Regions from separate parts of the Streptomyces sp. NPDC102451 genome, predicted to be linked through region 1. Evidence: predicted binding sites of a transcription regulator. Region 1 holds the regulator's gene; each other region holds the start of a gene.

Region 1 (6,743 bases):
GCGGGAGCGCCACGTGTGCACCCTGACCACGCTCCGCCCGGACGGAACCCCGCACGTGGTGCCGGTGGGCGTGACGTACGACCCGGAGACGCGGCTCGCCCGCGTCATCACCGGCAGGAACACCAGGAAGGCCGCCCACGTCCTGGCGGCGGGGGCCGAGGGCGCGCGGGTCGCGGTCTGCCAGATGGAGGGGCGGCGCTGGGCGACCCTGGAGGGCCGGGCCGTGGTCCGTACGGAACCCGACGAGGTCGAGGACGCGGTACGCCGCTACGCGGAGCGGTACGAACGCACTCCGCGGCACAATCCGGAGCGGATCGTCATCGAGATCGCCGTCGACAGGGCGCTCGGAAACGTCTAGAGAACGGGAACGTCCGGAGACCGGAAAACGCCCGGAAACCCGAAGTGAATTCCGGGCAGCACAACGGCGCCATCGTGTTCAGGTCACGATGGCGCCGCTGTGTGGGGGAAGTGCCGGAACGATTTGGAACGACGGGGGAATCGTTCAGGCACTGCGGGGGGTGGCGGAAATGGCTTCTTGTTCGAACAGCTCGTGGTCACGCTGGTCGAGATTAACGAAAATCATGCCGTACCTCACGGCACAGCGAACCGGTTGCGGCGCTCCGCGAGGCCGGCGAAGACAGCGATAGGCGCGGATGTCGTCATCCGTTTCCATCACGACGAGAATCGGCTCTCCGAACAGGGTGACCATCAACGAATCGCCCTGGCGGGTGAGTGCCGAGAGCAGATCGATGAAATGCCACCCTGAGCGATATGCCGTGGCCATCTCCCGCCGGAAGGTGCGGTCGTCCGGTGGGGTGGTCATGCGGCGATGCGGGCCGGGGCGGACCAGCCGATGTCGGTCGGAGCGACCCAACCGATGTCACCCTGGCTGACCGCGGGCGCAACCCAACCGATGTCACCCTGAGCGACCGCGGGAGCAACCCAGCCGATGTCACCCTGGCTGACCGCAGGAGCGACCCAACCGATGTCGCCCTGGCTGACCGCGGGGGCAACCCAACCGATGTCACCCTGAGCGACCGCGGGAGCAATCCAACCGATGTCACCCTGAGCGACCGCGGGAGCAACCCAGCCGATGTCACCCTGGCTGACCGCAGGAGCGACCCAGCCGATGTCCCCCTGGGCGACCGCGGGAGCGACCCAACCGATGTCCTCCGGCGCGGCTGCCTGCGTGTTCCAGCCGATGTCGCTCGGCGCAGCAGCCGCCTCGCTGCTCCAGCCGATGTCGCCTGCGCTCGACAGCCCCAAACCCATGGCCGCGACGAACGAGGCGGCAAGCGCCGAGCGAAGCATTCGCTTGTACATAGTCGGCTTCGTCCTCACTTGTGGATTCTTCTCCCCCGCACTGAAGACGATGTCTCACCTGGGCACTCGAACACCACTGCGTCGATGCATCATGTTCCTGCAAGTTCAGGAACCTGGGGGGTGGAGATATGGCCGCAAGTACCACAAAACCGACACATCCTCACGGGATTGCCGAACTATGTGATGACGGAGCACGGCTTTACGCCATCGCGCTGCGCACCGGCCGCATCGCCCGCACCGATGTGGAGACGGCCCCCTGCCTGATCGAGTTCGCACTTCTGCATCCCGATCCCGACGCCGCGGACTGGCTCCGCCCCGTCGCGCCGTCGGCGGCCCTGGCGCAACACCTTCATCCCATAGAACGTGAGATCCAGGAAAGACGCCGGCACTCGCTGGCACTGGCCGAATGCTTCGAGCCGTTCATGGACATCAGCGCGCAGGGCCCCTCGGCCAACCACGCCATCACCGTGCTGGAGGGCGTCAACCGGATCAACGCGTCCCTCGATCTGGCGACCGCGGAATGCCGCTCCGAGGTTCTCACCGTCCAGCCCGGCGGCGGGCGGCCCGAGGACATCCTCAGCAGGTCGCTGGAGCGCGGTCTGTCCGTCGTGGACCGCGGCATCCGGATCCGCACCCTCTATCAGCACACCGCGCGCCACAGCCAGAGCACGCTGGCCTACGCGGAACGCATGGCCGGCGACCACGTGGAGATACGCACCCTCGAAGAGCTCATCGAACGTCTGATCGTCTTCGATCGGACCGTCGCCTTCATCCCCGCCCAGGACGACCGCATGGTCGCCCTGGAACTGCGCCACCCCGGCCTGGTCGAATACCTGGCGAAGGTCTTCGAGCAGCTCTGGACCAGGGCCGCCCCGCTGCTCGAAGAGATCAAGTACGAGCCGACCCCCGACGGGATCAGCGGGGTCCAGCGCTCCATCGCCCAACTCCTCGTCGAAGGACACGTGGACGACTCCATCGCCCGCCGCCTCGGCATGAACGTCCGTACCTGCCGGGCCCACGTCGCCAAACTGTCGGCCACCCTGGGAAGCACCAGCCGCGCCCAGCTCGGATACCTGATCTCGCGTTCAGGGATCCTGGACCAGGACTCCTGAACGTGCGGGCTCCGAGGCGTCCCCGCCCCGGGACCGCGGGCGGGTTCCCCTCCCGCCCGACAGGTCCACACTCCCCCGGCGGCCGGGCTTCCGCCACCGTCATGTTCATGCAGTGCACGAAGTGAGGGGTCATCAAATGGACGCCGATGAGGCAAAACCGGCGCATCCGCACGGGAATCGAGAGCTCTGCACCTCGGGCATCAGCCTGTACAAGGAGGCGCTGCGCGCCGGACGCGTGGCGCGCAGCGACCTCGCGTCCGCCCCGTGCCTCCTCGAGATGGCTCTCGTCCACCCCGACCCCGACGACCGCGCATGGCTCCGCCCGGTTCCGGCGTCCGCCGCGCTGGCTCACCTGCTGCAGCCCATCACCCGGGAGATAGACGAGCGGATACGGCTGACCACCGCGCTCGCCGGGACGCTGGCGCCGTTGGCGACGATCACCAACGAGGACCCCAACCTCGCCATCACCGTGCTCGAAGGGCGGCCGCTGATCATGTCGGCCCTCCGGGAGGCCTCCGCACGCGCCACCGAGGAGGTCCTGACCGCGCAGCCGGGCGGCAACCGGCTGGAACACCACATCCAGCAGGCCATAGGCAACGGCCGGGCCGCGATCGCCGGAGGAGCCAGCCTCAGGCACCTCTACCAGCACCCCGTCCGCTACAGCCCGCGCGTCAGGGAGTACCTGGCCCGGATGCCGGGTGACCGCCTCCAGGTGCGCACCATCGAGCAGACCGTCGACCGGCTCATCATCTTCGACCGCACCGTGGCCTACGCCCAGGCCGCGCCCCGCGACGACGTGGCGCTGGAGATCCGGCACCCGGCCCTGGTCCGCTACCTCACCCGGGTCTACGAGGTCCTCTGGGCGCAGGCGACCCCCTACAGCGAGCAGCTCCCGGCGGCCGCCCCCGGAGCCCCCGTCACCGCGGTCCAGCAGAGCATCGCCCGCCTCCTCCTGGAGGGCCGCGTGGACGACGAGGTGGCCCGTGAACTGGGCATCAGCGTCCGCACGTGCCGCTCCCACATCTCCAAGCTCATGCAGACGGTCGACGCGCACAGCCGCACACAGCTGGGGGCGCTCCTCGTACGGTCCGGGATCGTGGAGCCGGACGGCACACCACCCACCCGGACGCACGCCCGCCGCCCGGTCTCCTGACCGGCGCCCCGGCGCGACCGGTGAGCGGGCCCTCATCCGCCAAAGACCCCCGGACGGACGGGAATCGATGCCATCATGAATGGAAATCGAATGACCGATCGAATGGAGTGGGACGAGTGAGCGACACGCAGAGCACCCGCACCCACGACGATCTCCTCGTGTCCGTGGAGGTCATGAGCCATGTGACGGATCGGGCCGGATCCGCCGACCCGCTCGCCGCCGCAGCGGCCGACATCGCGTGGGACGTTGCGCCGGACACCGGCGCCGAGGCCCTCCCCCGGGTCTGACGGGGAGGCGGAGTGGACCACGGACTGGTCGCCGGTGTCGTCGAGGCACTGGGCTGGGACGGGCCACAGCACCTCGGTGCCGGTTTCGCACGGGGCGGTCTGCGTGACCCGGGACTGCCCGCACGCCTGCTGACGCCCACCCGGCTCCTGGATCTGGCGATGCGCCGGCCCCTGGGCAATCCGCAGATCCGCTGCTTCCAGGACGGCAAGGAGCTGCACCCCGGCGCGTATCTGAATCAGGACGCGGGCGGTGTGGGCAGGGACGGTTCCGGCCTGGTGAACATGCGTCGTCTCGGGAGCCTGCTCCGTGAGGGGACGACGATGGTGCTGGACCGCGCGAACATCTTCGATCCCACACTCGAAGTGGCCTGCCGGGCCCTGCAGTGGTGGTCGGGAGAACGCGTCACCGTCAACATCTACCTCACCACGAACGGCGCCGACGGCTTCGGCCTGCACTGGGACGATCACGACGTCCTCGCGGTCCAGCTCTCGGGGGAGAAGGACTGGGAGGTGCGAGGCCCGTCCCGTTCCGTGCCGCTGCACCGCGACGCCGCCCGCAACGACACACCCAGCGAGGAAACCCTCTGGACCGGGACCGTGCACCCCGGCGACGTCCTGCACATCCCGCGCGGCTACTGGCACAGGGCAGGCCGTGGCGGCCGCGGTTCCGGACACAGCCTGCACATGACGTTCGGCTTCACCACGAGGACCGGAGCGTCCTGGCTGTCCTGGCTCGCGGACCGGTCCCGTGAGCACGAGCTGTTCCGCCGCGATCTCGATCCCTCGGCCGGCTCGGAGCAGCACCGCCGGCTCACCGAGGCGGCCGTGGAACTCGTGGGTTCCGCACCCCCCGCCGACTTCCTGGCGGCGCGCGAGCACGCGGTCGCCCCGGCCCGGCACGTCCCCTTCCTGGAGACGTTCGGGCATCAGGGCTCCGTCATCTGCGTGTGCGAGTTCCGTCCCCGCATCCGCGATCTGGGAGAGACCGTCGAGGCGCTCTCCTCGGGCAAGAAGCTCACGTTCAAGGCCAAGGCGCTGCCCGCGCTGCGTCTCCTGCTGAGCGGCCGGCCCGTGCCGCTGGACCGGGCAGCCGACTCGGTCGGGGACGAGGTGCACCAACTGGCCGAGATCCTGATGCGCCACGAATGGTGCGCACCCCTGACACCCGAGCTGGCCTCGGGCTGCTCCGGTCTCGTGGCCGAGGCGCCCACCGGCGAGGGGGCTGATCGCCGGCCGGCACGCCGCGGGTGTCCCGGCCGCGTGCACCCGTCCTGACGTACCGGAAGGCGGGATCCGCGATGGATCCCGCCTTCCGTGTGTCCGACGGCCCACGACGGGCGCGGGCTCAGTCCTTCGGCCTCTTGGGCCGCCACACCACCAGGGCGCCGGCCTGCTGCACATCCTGGTACGGCACGAGATCGCGCCGGTAGGAGGCGTGCACCTGGGCCTCGCGCTGCTGCATGGCCACGGCCGCGCCGTCCACCGCCGCCGAGAGCTCGGCGACGCGCTGCTGGAGCGCGGCAACCTGGTTCTCCAGCTCGATGATGCGCTTGATGCCCGCGAGGTTGATGCCCTCGTCCTGCGACAACTGCTGCACCGTGCGCAGCAGTTCGATGTCACGGGCCGAGTAGCGCCGCCCGCGCCCGGCCGTACGGTCGGGCGAGACCAGGCCGAGGCGGTCGTACTGGCGCAGTGTCTGCGGGTGCAGGCCCGAGAGCTGGGCCGCGATCGAGATCACGTAGACCGGTGATTCATCGGTCAGCTGGTACGGATTGCGTCGACGGCCGTCCATCTCAAGCTCCCTTCGCAGCCTGGAACAGCTCCGCCCGCGGGTCCTCCCCCGCGGTCGACTTCCGGTAGGCCTCCAGCGCGTCCTGGGCGTCCGTGCCGAGGTCCGTGGGCACCGACACCTCGACGGTGACCAGGAGGTCGCCCCGGGTGCCGTCCTTGCGTACGGCGCCCTTGCCCCGGGCCCGCATCGTACGTCCGTTGGGCGTACCGGCCGGGAGCTTCAGGGTGACCGGGGGGCCACCGAGCGTGGGGACCTTCACCTCGCCGCCGAGCGCCGCCTCCGGGAAGGTGACGGGCACGGTGACGGTGAGGTTGTCGCCCTTGCGGCCGAAGACCGGGTGGGCGTCGACATGGACGACGACGTAGAGGTCGCCGGCCGGGCCGCCGCGCTCGCCCGGGCTGCCCTTGCCGCGCAGCCGGATCCGCTGGCCGTCCAGGACCCCCGCGGGGATCCTGACCTGCATCGTGCGGGCCGACTTCGCGCGGCCGCTGCCCTTGCAGACGTCGCAGGGGTCCTGGGCGATGAGGCCCCGGCCCTTGCAGTCCACGCAGGGATCGGTGAGCGAGAATCCGCCGCCGGTGCCGCGCGACACCTGGCCGGTCCCGACGCACGTCGGACAGACCCTCGGGGTGCCGTTCTTGTCGCCGGTGCCCGAACACGCCTTGCAGGGTGCCTGGCTGGACATCCGGAGCGGGACCGTGGCCCCGTCGACCGCCTCGGTGAAGCTGAGCGTCACCTCGGACTCGATGTCCTGGCCGCGGCGCGGCTGGACACGCTGGCCCGCGCCACCGCGGTTGAACAGTCCGCCGAAGACATCGCCCAGGCCGCCACCGCCGCCTCCGCCGAAACCTCCGGCGCCGGCACCCTGGCCACCGCCCGGGGCGCCCCCGAAGAGGTCGCCCAGGTCGAAGTTGAAGTTGCCGCCCGCACCGCCGGGACCCGCGCGGAAGCCTCCGCTGCCGAAGAGGGCGCGCGCCTCGTCGTACTCCTTGCGCTTCTTGGGGTCACCGAGGACGTCGTTCGCCTCGGAGATCTCCTTGAAGCGCTCCTCGGCCTTGGCGTCACCCTTGTTGGCG
Region 2 (6,743 bases), on a different contig from region 1:
TCGGCACCACCAACCCGCTCTGGGTGGCCCGCTACAACACCACGGTCGGCGAACTCCCGGCCGGCTGGGGCGTCTACACGATCTGGCAGTACACCTCGTCGGGCCCGACGGTCGGCGACCACAACCACTTCAACGGCGCGCTCGACCGCGTGGTGGCACTCGCGAACGGCTGATCCCTCCGCTCCTCCAGCACTGGGCCCCGGTGACACGCTCCAGGTCACCGGGGCCCGGTGCTGCCCCATCCCCCGCTATGCACTCCGCGTATACACACTATGTATAGTCCCTGGCGTGCCGCACCACCGCCGTGCGGCCGAGCCATGGGGAGTGCGCTGTGTCTGTTGTGCCCGGAAAGATGTCTCCGTCGCGTACGGGGTTGGCCGCCGCCCTTGTGACGGTGCTCACCCTGACGCTCGGCGGATGCGCGATGCAGACCACGGCTCCGGGATCAGCCCGCGCCGACGCCGCCCCCGACGCCAAGGGGTCGTTCGGTTCCGTGGACTGCCGGAAGGCCAAGTGCATCGCCCTGACGTTCGACGCCGGGCCCGGGGAGAACACCCCGCGTCTCCTGGACATCCTCAAGGAGAAGAAGGTGCCGGCCACGTTCTTCCTGCTGGGCAAGAACCATGTCCTCAAGCACCCGGACACCGTGCGGCGCATCGCGGCCGAGGGTCACGAGGTCGCCAACCACACCTGGTCGCACGAGATCCTGACGGACAGGAAGCCCGCCGAGATACGCGCCGAGCTGGAGAAGACCCAGGACGCGATAGCGGAGATCACCGGTAGGAAGCCGCGGCTGATGCGTCCGCCGCAGGGCCGCACCGACGACACGGTCTCCGAGGTCAGCAAGGAGCTGGGCCTCTCCCAGATCCTGTGGAGCACGACCGCCAAGGACTACTCGACGAACGACTCCACGCTGATCAGGAGACGGACCCTCGAACAGGCGGACAAGGACGGGATCATCCTGCTGCACGACATCTACAAGGGCACGGTGCCCGCGGTGCCGGGCATCATCGACGCGCTGCAGCGGGCCGGCTACACCTTTGTGACGGTCCCCCAGCTGATGGCCCCCGCGGAGCCCGAGCCCGGCAAGATCTACCGCCCCTGAGCGGTGACGGCACGCGGAACGGCCCGCCTTCCGGGGGGGGAAGACGGGCCGTCCGTACCGGCCGTCGGCGTGATGCCACGCCCGTCACAGCATGGCGCCTACGCGGCGGCCGGGATCCTGTTCTCCACCCTGGCCGAGGCCGGGGCGAGCGCGATCTCCAGCACCTGCCGGACATCGGTCACCGGGTGGACGTCCAGCTTCTCCAGCACCTCGGCCGGGACGTCGTCCAGGTCGGCCTCGTTGCGCTGGGGGATCACCACGGTGGTGATGCCCGCGCGGTGGGCCGCCAGCAGTTTCTGCTTGAGGCCGCCGATCGGCAGCACCCGTCCGGTCAGCGACACCTCACCGGTCATCGCCACGTCCGTACGGACGAGCCGTCCGGAGAGGAGCGAGGCCAGCGCCGTCGTCAGGGTGATACCTGCGCTCGGGCCGTCCTTGGGGACCGCGCCCGCCGGGAAGTGGATGTGCACGCCCCGGTCCTTGAGGTCGGCGACCGGCAGCTCCAGCTCCGCGCCGTGCGACCGCAGGAAGCTGAGGGCGATCTGCGCGGACTCCTTCATCACGTCGCCGAGCTGACCGGTCAGGGTCAGTCCGGACGCCCCGGTCTCCGGGTCGGCCAGCGAGGCCTCGACGAACAGCACGTCGCCGCCCGCCCCGGTCACCGCGAGCCCGGTGGCCACCCCCGGCACCGCGGTGCGACGCCCGGCCGGGTCCTGGGCGGACTCGGGCACGTGGTGCGGCCGGCCGATCAGGCCCCTGAGGTCCTCGTCGGTCACCGTGAACGGCAGCTCCCGGTCGCCCAGTTCGTGCTGGGCCGCGACCTTGCGGAGCAGTCTGGCGACGGCCCGCTCCAGATTCCGTACGCCCGCTTCCCGGGTGTACTCGCCGGCCAGCTTGCGCAGCGCCGAATCGTCGAGCCCGACCTCGTCCTTCTGCAGACCGGCCCGCTCCAGCTGGCGCGGGAGCAGGTGGTCCCGGGCGATGACGACCTTCTCGTCCTCGGTGTAGCCGTCGAGCGTGACCAGCTCCATGCGGTCGAGCAGGGCTTCCGGGATGGCGTCGAGGACGTTGGCCGTGGCCAGGAACACCACGTCGCTGAGGTCGAGTTCGACCTCCAGGTAGTGGTCGCGGAAAGTGTGGTTCTGCGCCGGGTCGAGCACTTCGAGCAGGGCGGCCGCCGGGTCGCCCCGGAAGTCCGAACCGACCTTGTCGATCTCGTCGAGCAGGACGACCGGGTTCATCGAGCCGGCCTCCTTGATCGCCCTTACGATGCGGCCGGGGAGCGCGCCGACGTACGTACGCCGGTGGCCCCGGATCTCCGCCTCGTCCCGGACACCGCCGAGCGCGACCCGGACGAACTTGCGGCCCATGGCGTGCGCGACGCTCTCGCCGAGCGAGGTCTTCCCGACGCCGGGCGGGCCCACCAGCGCCAGCACGGCGCCGCCGCGCCGGCCGCCGACCACACCGAGGCCCCGGTCGGCACGCCGCTTGCGTACGGCGAGGTATTCGGTGATGCGTTCCTTCACGTCCTGGAGCCCGGCGTGCTCGGCGTCCAGGATCTCCTGGGCGCCCTTGATGTCGTAGGCGTCCTCGGTCCGCTCGGTCCAGGGGAGTTCGAGGACGGTGTCCAGCCAGGTCCGGATCCAGGAGCCCTCGGGGCTCTGGTCGGAGGCGCGCTCCAGCTTCTCGACCTCCTTGAGCGCCGCCTCGCGGACGTGCTCGGGCAGGTCGGCGGCCTCGACGCGGGCCCGGTAGTCGTCGGACTCGTCTGCGCCGGAGCCGGATTCACCGTTGAGCTCGGACAGCTCCTTGCGCACGGCCTCCATCTGCCGCCGCAGCAGGAATTCGCGCTGCTGCTTGTCGACGCCCTCCTGGACGTCCTTGGCGATGGACTCGGCCACGTCCTGTTCGGCGAGGTGCTCGCCGAGCCACTGGATGGCCAGCTTCAGCCGGGCGACCGGGTCCACGGTCTCCAGCAGCTGGACCTTCTGGGCGGTGGTGAGGAAGGGCGAGTACCCGGAGTTGTCGGCGAGCGCGGAGATGTCCTCGATCTGCTGGACCCGGTCCACGACCTGCCAGGCACCGCGCTTCTTCAGCCAGCTGGTGGCGAGCGCCTTGTACTCCTTGGCGAGCTCGGCGGCGGAACCGGGCACGGGATCCGGAACGGATACGTCGATCCGGGTGCCCTCGACCCACAGCGTGCTCCCGGGCCCGCTGGTCCCGGCACCGATCCGCACCCGGTCACGGGCCCGGATCAGGGCGCCCGGGTCCCCGTCCGACAGGCGTCCGACCTGTTCGACCGTGCCCAGGACACCGGTCCCGGTGTAGTTCCCGTCGATGCGCGGCACGAGCAGCACCTCGGGCTTGCCGCCCCCGGGCCGCGCGACTGCCTGGGCGGCCTCCACGGCGGCGCGCACCTCGGTGTCGGACAGGTCCAGCGGCACCACCATGCCGGGCAGGACGACCTCGTCGTCGAGCGGCAGCACGGGCAGGTCGATCGGTGTGAACGCCTGGGACTCGTTAGTCATGATCTCCCCTTCGGCAGGCAAGTTGAGCTATGTGGACTCAATGCTTGTGAGCTCATGAATGTTCCCCCGGCGGTGTTCGCTCTCAGCGATCACCCACATCACCCGACATGCCCTGCGGGGATCGGGGCCCGCACGGACAGCCCGCGACGCCCCGCTCCTACGGCAGCACCCTTCGGGGCACAGCCATTCCCCGGGCCGGAGTCCGACCCGGGACGGCCTCGCACCCCCGGAGGGTGAGACCGGGGAAATCCACTGGTCCACGGGCCCGGCGCCAAGGAGGATGGGCAGCCGCACGAGCGACCGCCGCCTGCCGGAGACCGGAGACCGCGCCCATGCCCGCCACAGACGCCCGCCGCCCCGTCGTCCTCGACCGTCGCGAAGGCCCCTTCGGTGAAGTCGTCCTGCGCGAGCACGGCGACGGCTTCGAGATCATCGCCAACGGCTGCTTCCTGATGGACACCTCCGACGGGCGCTCCGAGCGGCTGCTGATCGACGCGGCGCTCGCCTCGCTGCCCGCCGGCCGTCCGGACCCGTCGGTGCTGATCGGCGGGCTCGGCGTCGGCTTCTCCCTGGTGCGGGCGGCCGGCGAACCGCGCTGGGGCCGGATCGCGGTCGTCGAGCGGGAACTGGCCATCGTGGACTGGCACCTGGACGGACCGCTCAGCCGGATCTCGGGGGACGCCCTCGCCGACCCCCGGACCGAGATCCTCCGCACGGACCTCGTCGACCATCTCCGTACGACCACGGAGCGTTACGACGCGCTGTGCCTGGACATCGACAACGGCCCCGACTGGACCGTCACCCAGGACAACGGAAACCTCTACTCACCCGCCGGTCTCGCGGCCTGCCGGGCGCGCCTGACGCCCGGCGGAGTCCTCGCCGTGTGGTCCGCGCAGCCGTCCGAAGCGTTCGGCGACGCTTTGCGGAATGCCGGATTCCACGCAGTAACGACCGAAGAAGTAGCGGTTGCCCGAGGTGTGCCGGACGTGGTCCATCTCGCACTCAGGGACGACTGAACCCCCACGGGGTGTCCACATCCCTGCCGCACCATGGATCTACGGCGCAAGTCCGCCGATCCGTCTCCTTTCCTGTGGGTAACACCTTCACGACGGACAACACCCTGCGTAGCCGAGAGGCGCCTTCTGCCTTTACGCTCTGACCGGCACACAGGAACCACGACGTAATCCACAAGCGATAACCGTGCCTCCGGGGGAATGGCCTCCGCGAGAACGGGCAGGGGCGGGGCGATGGAACAGACACACACCACCCACAACGGCGTCGCGGCCACCCCCGGGGCTCAGCGCCGGGTGCTGGTGGTTGAGGACGACGCAACGATCGTCGACGCCATTTCCGCCCGGCTGCGGGCCGAGGGCTTCCTGGTGCAGACCGCACTGGACGGGCCCGCGGCCGTGGACGCGGCAGAGGCCTGGCAGCCCGACCTGATGGTGCTCGACATCATGCTTCCCGGCTTCGACGGTCTGGAGGTCTGCCGTCGTGTGCAGGCCCAGCGCCCCGTGCCGGTGCTGATGCTCACCGCACGCGACGACGAGACCGACATGCTGGTCGGGCTCGGGGTCGGCGCCGACGACTACATGACCAAGCCGTTCTCGATGCGGGAGCTGGCGGCCCGGGTCCACGTCCTGCTGCGCCGGGTCGAGCGGGCCGCGCTGGCCGCCGTGACGCCGCGCAGCGGCATCCTGCGCCTCGGCGAGCTGGAGATCGACCACGCGCAGCGCCGTGTCAGGGTGCGCGCCGACGACGTCCACCTCACCCCGACCGAGTTCGACCTGCTGGTCTGCCTGGCCAACACACCGCGCGCGGTGCTGTCCCGGGAACAGCTGCTGGCCGAGGTCTGGGACTGGGCGGACGCCTCCGGGACGCGTACGGTCGACAGCCACATCAAGGCCCTGCGCCGGAAGATCGGCGCCGAGCGGATCCGTACCGTGCACGGCGTCGGCTACGCCCTGGAGACACCCGCGCCATGACCCGGCCCGGTTCCGGACTGCGGCCCTTCTCGATCAAGGCCAAGCTGGGCACGCTCGTGGTGGTCTCCGTGTTCATCACGACCGGACTGCTGATCGTCGCGCTGCGGACCAGGACCGAGTTCCGGTTCATCACGGTCTTCTCGGTGATCGCCACCCTGCTGATCACCCAGTTCGTGGCACACGGTCTGACCGCGCCGCTCGACGAGATGCGCGCCGTCGCGCGGTCGATCTCGCACGGCGACTACACGAGACGGGTGAGCGGCGCCGGGCGGCGTGACGAGCTCGGCGACCTGGCGCAGACGATCAACCGCATGGCGGACGATCTGGAGGCGGAGGACCGGCACCGCAAGGAGCTGGTGGCCAATGTCTCCCATGAGCTGCGCACCCCGATCGCGGCGCTCAGAGCCGTCCTGGAGAACGTGGTGGACGGGGTGTCCGCCGCGGATCCCGAGACGATGCGTACGGCGCTGAAACAGACCGAACGCCTGGGCCGGCTGGTGGAGACCCTGCTGGATCTCTCCCGGCTGGACAACGGCGTGGTGGCGATCAAGGCGCGCCGCTTCGAGGTCTGGCCGTACCTGTCGGGTGTGCTGAAGGAGGCGAACCTCGCCGCCTCGCAGCGCCGGCTCTCCTCCGGCTCGGGCAACCACTCCCGTACGGACGTCCATCTGCACCTCGACGTGTCGCCGCCCGAGCTGACGGCGCACGCGGACGCGGAACGCCTGCACCAGGTGGTCGCCAACCTCATCGACAACGCCGTCAAGCACAGCCCGCCGCACGGCCGGGTCACCGTGCTGGCGCGGCGCGGGGAGCACCCCGAGTCGCTGGAGCTGGAGGTCATCGACGAGGGGCCCGGCATCCCGGAGGCAGAGCGCCACCGGGTCTTCGAGCGCTTCAACCGCGGCCAGGCGCCCTCCCCGCACGGGCCCGGGTCGGACGGCGGCACGGGACTGGGCCTCGCCATCGCCCGCTGGGCGGTGGATCTGCACGGCGGGCGCATCGGCGTGGCCGAATCCGCCCGCGGCTGCCGGATCCAGGTCACTCTTCCGGGGACCGCGCAGACACACGATTGACCCCGCGTTTGACCCCGCGTTCGAAGCGGAGGGCCCCGTTTCTCCCTCCCGT
Region 3 (6,743 bases), on a different contig from region 1:
ATCCAGTATGCGGACGTCCCTCCGCCTTGCGATGCACCGCATCTGACGCCGTGCGCTGATCCACCAGGGAATACGGGACAGCCCTTAGGACGCGCACAGGAGACACAGGAGGGGCCCCGGTGCAGTCAGTGCACCGGGGCCCCTCACGCATGTCGGATCAGATCGTGCCGAGCTTGATGATCGAGAGCAGCGCGATCAGCTGGATCGCGGAGGCGCCCAGGGCCTTCGGCCACGGGAGGTCGTGGGACTTGCTCACCATCGATGTGAACAGCGCTCCGGCCGCCAGCCAGGTGATCCAGCCGAGGATCTGGACCAGGGAGTTTTCGCCGCCGAGGAACAGGGCGAAGACCAGGCGGGGGGCGTCCGTGATGGACATGATCAGCATCGACAGGCCCACGGTCGGCTGCCAGGAGCCCGTGCCGCCGAGCTGGCGGGCCAGGGTGTGCGTGACCGCGCCGAGGACCAGTCCGCCGATGACGAAGCCGATGCCGGTGAAGATCACGTACGGGGCGGCCGTGGAGACCTCCGCGTGGATCGCCTCGTCGCGCGCCTGGTCGAAGCCGAAGAGCGCGAGCAGGCCGTAGACGAACGTGACGACGATCGCGGTGCCCCAGACGGGGTAGTCGCGCATCTGCCAGAACGTCGGTCCCGGCCGCATCACGATGCCGCTCAGCAGCTGCTTCCAGTGCAGCCGCGGCCCCGAGGGGTGCGCGGGGGCCTGGCCCGCCTGGTAGGTGTTGCCGGCGCCGTACGGGTCCTCGTCGATGCTGAACGCCTGGGTGTGCCCCGGGGCGTTGGCATAGGGGTCCTGTTGCGGCGGCTGGTGGTACGGGTCGCCGAAGTACTCCGGTTCGCCGTGCCCGCCTGCGTGCCCGTTCCCACCCCCGTGTCCGTTGCCGCGTTGCCCGCCGCTGTACGGGGCGCCCTGGGGGCCTCCGTACGGTGCGCCGTTGCCTCCTGCCGGGGGCCACGACTGCCCGCCGTACGGCGGCGGTGATGCCTGCGCGCCGTACGGCTGTTGCTGCTGCGGGTGTTGCTGCGGTGTGCGGTTGTCCCGGCCGCGTCCGATCCTGAATCCAGCCACACATCGAACGTACCTGGTCCGTGTGGGTGCGGTGTGAGGGCCGGGGGAACACGGGGCCCATTGCGGCCTAGCTGTGACATCCCCTAGGGGGACCCTGGGGGGTCTGCCGGAGCCCGGGGAGCCCTGCCCGCACCCTTGACATGACGGAGCGGCCGGTCCTGCCCCCGAGGCAGGTCCGGCCGCTTCCGTGCGGGGAGACGGCTACTGGACGGGTGCCGGTTCCGGCTGGTCGGCCGTCTCCGCGTCGCCCGACGGGTCGGCGGGTGTCTTCACCGACTCGAGGAGCAGCTGGGACACGTCGACGACCTGCACCGACTCCTTCGCCTGGCCGTCGTTCTTCTTGCCGTTGACCGAGTCGGTCAGCATGACGAGGCAGAACGGGCAGGCCGTGGAGACGATGTCCGGGTTGAGGGAGAGGGCCTCGTCGACACGCTCGTTGTTGATGCGCTTGCCGATCCGTTCCTCCATCCACATCCGGGCACCACCGGCGCCGCAGCAGAAGCCGCGCTCCTTGTGGCGGTGCATCTCCTCGTTCCGCAGACCCGGGACCTTGGCGATGATCTCGCGCGGAGGCGTGTAGATCTTGTTGTGACGGCCCAGGTAGCAGGGGTCGTGGTACGTGATCAGGCCCTCGACCGGGGTCACCGGCACGAGCTTGCCCTCGTCCACCAGGTGCTGCAGCAGCTGCGTGTGGTGGATGACCTCGTACTCGCCGCCGAGCTGCGGGTACTCGTTGGCGATCGTGTTGAAGCAGTGCGGGCAGGTCGCGACGATCTTCTTCGTCGCCTTCGCCTTCTTGGTGGAGTCGTCCTCGTCGTCCTCGCCGAACGCCATGTTCAGCATCGCGACGTTCTCCTGGCCGAGCTGCTGGAACAGCGGCTCGTTGCCGAGGCGGCGGGCGGAGTCACCGGTGCACTTCTCGTCGCCACCCATGATCGCGAACTTGACGCCCGCGATGTGGAGGAGCTCCGCGAAGGCCTTCGTCGTCTTCTTGGCCCGGTCCTCCAGGGCGCCCGCGCAGCCGACCCAGTACAGGTAGTCGATCTCGCTGAGGTCCTCGACGTCCTTGCCGACGATCGGGACCTCGAAGTCGACCTCCTTGGTCCACTCGACGCGCTGCTTCTTGGCCAGCCCCCAGGGGTTGCCCTTCTTCTCCAGGTTCTTGAGCATCGTGCCCGCCTCGGACGGGAACGCGGACTCGATCATCACCTGGTAGCGGCGCATGTCGACGATGTGGTCGATGTGCTCGATGTCGACCGGGCACTGCTCCACGCACGCACCGCAGGTGGTGCAGGACCAGAGGACGTCCGGGTCGATGACGCCGTTCTCCTCGAGCGTGCCGATCAGCGGGCGCTCGGCCTCCGCGAGGGCGGCCGCGGGAACGTCCTTGAGCTGCTCCTCGGAGGCCTTCTCGTTGCCCTCCATGTCCTTGCCGCCGCCGGCCAGCAGATACGGGGCCTTGGCGTGCGCGTGGTCGCGCAGGGACATGATCAGGAGCTTCGGGGAGAGCGGCTTGCCCGTGTTCCAGGCGGGGCACTGCGACTGGCAGCGTCCGCACTCGGTGCACGTGGAGAAGTCGAGGATGCCCTTCCAGGAGAACTGCTCGACCTGGGAGACGCCGAAGGTGTCGTCCTCGCCCGGGTCCTCCCAGTCGATCTCCTTGCCGCCCGAGGTCATCGGCAGCAGTGCGCCCAGCGAGACCGCACCGTCGGCGTTCCGCTTGAACCAGATGTTCGGGAAGGCGAGGAAGCGGTGCCAGGCGACACCCATGTCGGTCTTCAGGGCGACCGTGATCATCCAGATGAAGGAGGTCGCGATCTTCAGGCTGGCGAAGAAGTAGGTGAGGTTCTGGAGCGTGGAGACGTCCAGGCCCTCGAGCCAGGAGACCACCGGGTACGAGATGAAGAACGACGCCTCGTAGCTGTCCACGTGGTGCTGGGCGCCTTCGAGGGCGTGGAGCATGAAGATGCAGACGCCGACGATGAGGATGACGGCCTCGACGAAGTACGCCTGGCCGAAGTTGGAGCCCGCGAAGCGGGACTTGCGGCCCGGCTTGTCCGGCCTGCTGAGCTGGCGGATCACGATCAGGACCGCGATGCCGAGCACCGTCATCGTGCCGATGAACTCGACGAAGACGTTGTACGGCGCCCACTCGCCGACGATCGGCAGCAGCCAGTCGGCCTGGAACAGCTGGCCGATGGCGTTGACGATCGTCAGCAGCAGCGAGAAGAAGCCCACCGCCACGAACCAGTGCGCGACACCGACGATGCCCCAGCGGTTCATCCGGGTGTGGCCGAGGAACTCCTTGGCCACGGTGACGGTGCGCTGTACGGGCTCATCGGTACGGGTGCCTGCGGGCACGTTCTGGCCGAGCCGCATGAAGGTGTAGATCTGCAGGAGGGCGCGGGCGAAAAGTGCCACGCCGACCACGATCAGAACCAGCGACACGATGATCGCGGCGAGTTGCATTTGGGGGCTCCTCGGGCCTGCGAGGGTGGGATCCAGCGCGTACAAGCGATTACTAAGCAGTAACTTAATCAGTCTGTGCTGACACTATCCACTTATTCCGCCACGCTGTAGCCGGGCAGGCGGTGATCTGTGTCGCTCAGGTGAGCCTTCCTCCGGCGCCGTGGTCGGCGTACGGCCGCACGTAGGGGGATGCGTACGGATTGCGCCAGGATCGCCAGGTCGAGCCCTGTCCCATGATGCTCTGCGTAGTGCGCGTCGAGGAGGGCGGGTTCGTCCCAGGGCATCCCCGAGCGGGCGCGGACCTGGGCCAGGCCGGTCAGGCCGGGCCGGACGCTCTGGCGCCAGTGCCCGGCGGCGGGTCCGAGCAGGGCCGCCTCGTCCGGGGTGAGCGGCGCCGGGCCGACCAGCGAGAGTTTCCCCCGTACGACATGGGGCAGCCGGGACAGCAGGTCGAGCCGGAGCCGCCGGGTGCGCAGCGAGCGCAGCTCGAAGGGGTGGCCGTCGAGGCCGACCCTGATCTCGCGCTCCAGCACGCCTCCCTGGACGCCGGCCGGCCGGAGGGCGAGAGCCAGTGCGGCGACGGCGAGTGCGGGGGCCGCCAGGAGTAGGAGGGCCGAGCCGAGCGCCAGGTCCAGGGCCCGTTTGGCCGTCATGGCCCTCAGGGGGCCGGTGATCCGTGCGGCGGTCGCGGCTGCCAGGGCCCCGGTGACGCGCTCGGCGTACAGGGTGGACCGGGGAGTGCGGGCGCCGGGCCGCGCCGCGGGGCGCCGTGTCCTTCGTGCCGCAGTCTGCTTCGCGTTCCGCATTGCACCTGCCCGGAGTCGGTGACGTGACGGTTTGACCGTCTCGATGCATTTTGTGACAGAACGATCCCACGGTGCGATGGTGGGTGGGGTGAGTGTGACGTGCCGCGCATCGCGGTGTCGCGGATCGAGGTGGCCCCGGTGGGGTTCTTTCGCCACCCGAATGCGGAAAATGCCAGCTCAGCGCAGTTGCGAGCACATAAGTTGAGCGTAAGTGGCTCAGGTCCTTTGACTCCGGGGTGGGTGTCATGCATCCTTGAGTCAGATCCACTCAAGTAGTCAGTTGGAGGAATTGAAATGGCACGTGCGGTCGGCATCGACCTGGGCACGACTAACTCCGTCGTCAGCGTTCTCGAAGGCGGCGAGCCCACCGTCATCACCAACGCCGAAGGCGCCAGGACCACGCCGTCCGTCGTCGCCTTCGCCAAGAACGGCGAGGTGCTCGTCGGCGAGGTCGCGAAGCGCCAGGCGGTCACCAACGTCGACAGGACGATCCGTTCGGTCAAGCGCCACATGGGCACTGACTGGAAGATCGAGCTCGACGGCAAGAACTTCAACCCGCAGCAGATGAGCGCCTTCATCCTGCAGAAGCTGAAGCGCGACGCCGAGTCCTACCTGGGCGAGAAGGTCACCGACGCGGTGATCACCGTCCCGGCGTACTTCAACGACTCGGAGCGCCAGGCGACCAAGGAGGCCGGCGAGATCGCGGGCCTCAACGTCCTGCGCATCGTCAACGAGCCGACCGCCGCCGCCCTGGCGTACGGCCTCGACAAGGACGACCAGACGATCCTCGTCTTCGACCTCGGTGGCGGCACCTTCGACGTGTCCCTCCTGGAGATCGGCGACGGCGTCGTCGAGGTGAAGGCCACCAACGGTGACAACCACCTCGGTGGTGACGACTGGGACCAGCGTGTCGTCGACTACCTGGTGAAGCAGTTCGCCAACGGGCACGGCGTGGACCTGTCCAAGGACAAGATGGCTCTCCAGCGTCTCCGCGAGGCCGCGGAGAAGGCGAAGATCGAGCTCTCGTCCTCGACCGAGACCACGATCAACCTGCCCTACATCACGGCGTCCGCCGAGGGCCCGCTGCACCTGGACGAGAAGCTCACGCGCTCGCAGTTCCAGCAGCTGACCGCGGACCTCCTGGACCGCTGCAAGAACCCGTTCCACAACGTCATCAAGGACGCGGGCATCCAGCTCTCCGAGATCGACCACGTCGTTCTCGTCGGTGGCTCGACCCGTATGCCGGCCGTCGCCGAGCTCGTCAAGGAGCTCACGGGCGGCCAGGACGCCAACAAGGGTGTGAACCCGGACGAGGTCGTCGCCATCGGCGCCTCGCTCCAGGCCGGTGTCCTCAAGGGCGAGGTCAAGGACGTCCTGCTCCTCGACGTGACCCCGCTGTCCCTGGGCATCGAGACCAAGGGAGGGATCATGACGAAGCTCATCGAGCGCAACACCACGATCCCGACCAAGCGTTCCGAGATCTTCACGACGGCCGAGGACAACCAGCCGTCCGTGCAGATCCAGGTCTACCAGGGCGAGCGCGAGATCGCGGCGTACAACAAGAAGCTCGGGATGTTCGAGCTCACCGGTCTGCCGCCGGCCCCGCGTGGCGTGCCGCAGATCGAGGTCGCCTTCGACATCGACGCCAACGGCATCATGCACGTCGCTGCCAAGGACCTCGGCACCGGCAAGGAGCAGAAGATGACCGTCACCGGTGGCTCCTCGCTGCCGAAGGACGAGGTCAACCGGATGCGCGAAGAGGCCGAGCAGTACGCCGACGAGGACCACCGCCGTCGCGAGGCCGCCGAGTCGCGCAACCAGGGCGAGCAGCTCGTCTACCAGACGGAGAAGTTCCTCAAGGACAACGAGGACAAGGTCCCCGGCGACGTGAAGACGGAGGTGGAGACCGCGCTCACCGAGCTGAAGGAGAAGCTCAAGGGCGAGGACACCGCCGAGATCCGTACGGCCACCGAGAAGGTCGCGGCCGTCTCCCAGAAGCTGGGCCAGGCGATGTACGCCAACACCCAGGCCGAGGGTGCGGCGCCGGGTGCCGAAGGTGCGCCGGGCGACGGTCAGGCCAAGTCCGATGACGACGTCGTCGACGCCGAGATCGTGGACGACGAGAAGGACACGAAGGGCGGTGCGGCGTGACCGAGGAGACCCCGGGCTTCGACGAGAAGCCTGACGTCCCCTCCGGCGCCAACTCCGACGACGCCGAGCCGAAGGCAGCCACCCCCTCCGAGGAGGAGGCGGCGGCCCCGGCCGGGGACGTACAGCAGACAGCGGCTCTGACGGCCCAGCTGGACCAGGTCCGCACCGCGCTCAACGAGCGCACCGGTGACCTCCAGCGGCTCCAGGCCGAGTACCAGAACTACCGTCGCCGC

Evidence for each region. The regulator HspR, encoded in region 1, represses chaperone genes until heat shock. The targets are predictions, from matches to a motif close to TTGAGNNNNNNNNNCTCAA.
Region 2: lon (endopeptidase La) is a predicted target of HspR. The motif match lies at 3,656-3,674, and genes of this name have one in related genera.
Region 3: dnaK (molecular chaperone DnaK) is a predicted target of HspR. The motif match lies at 4,613-4,631, and genes of this name have one in related genera.

Annotation. Positions count from the first base shown of each region.
Region 1 is NZ_JBIWKD010000025.1:83,023-89,765, forward strand. It holds gene ACIRD8_RS34790 (pyridoxamine 5'-phosphate oxidase family protein) at 1-358, shown strand, start outside; gene ACIRD8_RS34795 ((2Fe-2S)-binding protein) at 503-823, opposite strand; gene ACIRD8_RS34800 (hypothetical protein) at 820-1,323, opposite strand; gene ACIRD8_RS34805 (helix-turn-helix transcriptional regulator) at 1,452-2,435, shown strand; gene ACIRD8_RS34810 (LuxR C-terminal-related transcriptional regulator) at 2,572-3,588, shown strand; gene ACIRD8_RS34815 (hypothetical protein) at 3,705-3,875, shown strand; gene ACIRD8_RS34820 (JmjC domain-containing protein) at 3,888-5,150, shown strand; gene ACIRD8_RS34825 (heat shock protein transcriptional repressor HspR) at 5,221-5,667, opposite strand; gene dnaJ (molecular chaperone DnaJ) at 5,669-6,743, opposite strand, start outside.
Region 2 is NZ_JBIWKD010000006.1:245,278-252,020, reverse strand. It holds gene ACIRD8_RS16705 (lysozyme) at 1-173, shown strand, start outside; gene ACIRD8_RS16700 (polysaccharide deacetylase family protein) at 353-1,105, shown strand; gene lon (endopeptidase La) at 1,204-3,633, opposite strand; gene ACIRD8_RS16690 (spermidine synthase) at 3,966-4,649, shown strand; gene ACIRD8_RS16685 (response regulator transcription factor) at 4,881-5,618, shown strand; gene ACIRD8_RS16680 (ATP-binding protein) at 5,615-6,691, shown strand.
Region 3 is NZ_JBIWKD010000030.1:38,855-45,597, forward strand. It holds gene ACIRD8_RS36410 (Yip1 family protein) at 158-1,084, opposite strand; gene ACIRD8_RS36415 ((Fe-S)-binding protein) at 1,286-3,553, opposite strand; gene ACIRD8_RS36420 (sugar transferase) at 3,646-4,359, opposite strand; gene dnaK (molecular chaperone DnaK) at 4,654-6,510, shown strand; gene grpE (nucleotide exchange factor GrpE) at 6,507-6,743, shown strand, end outside.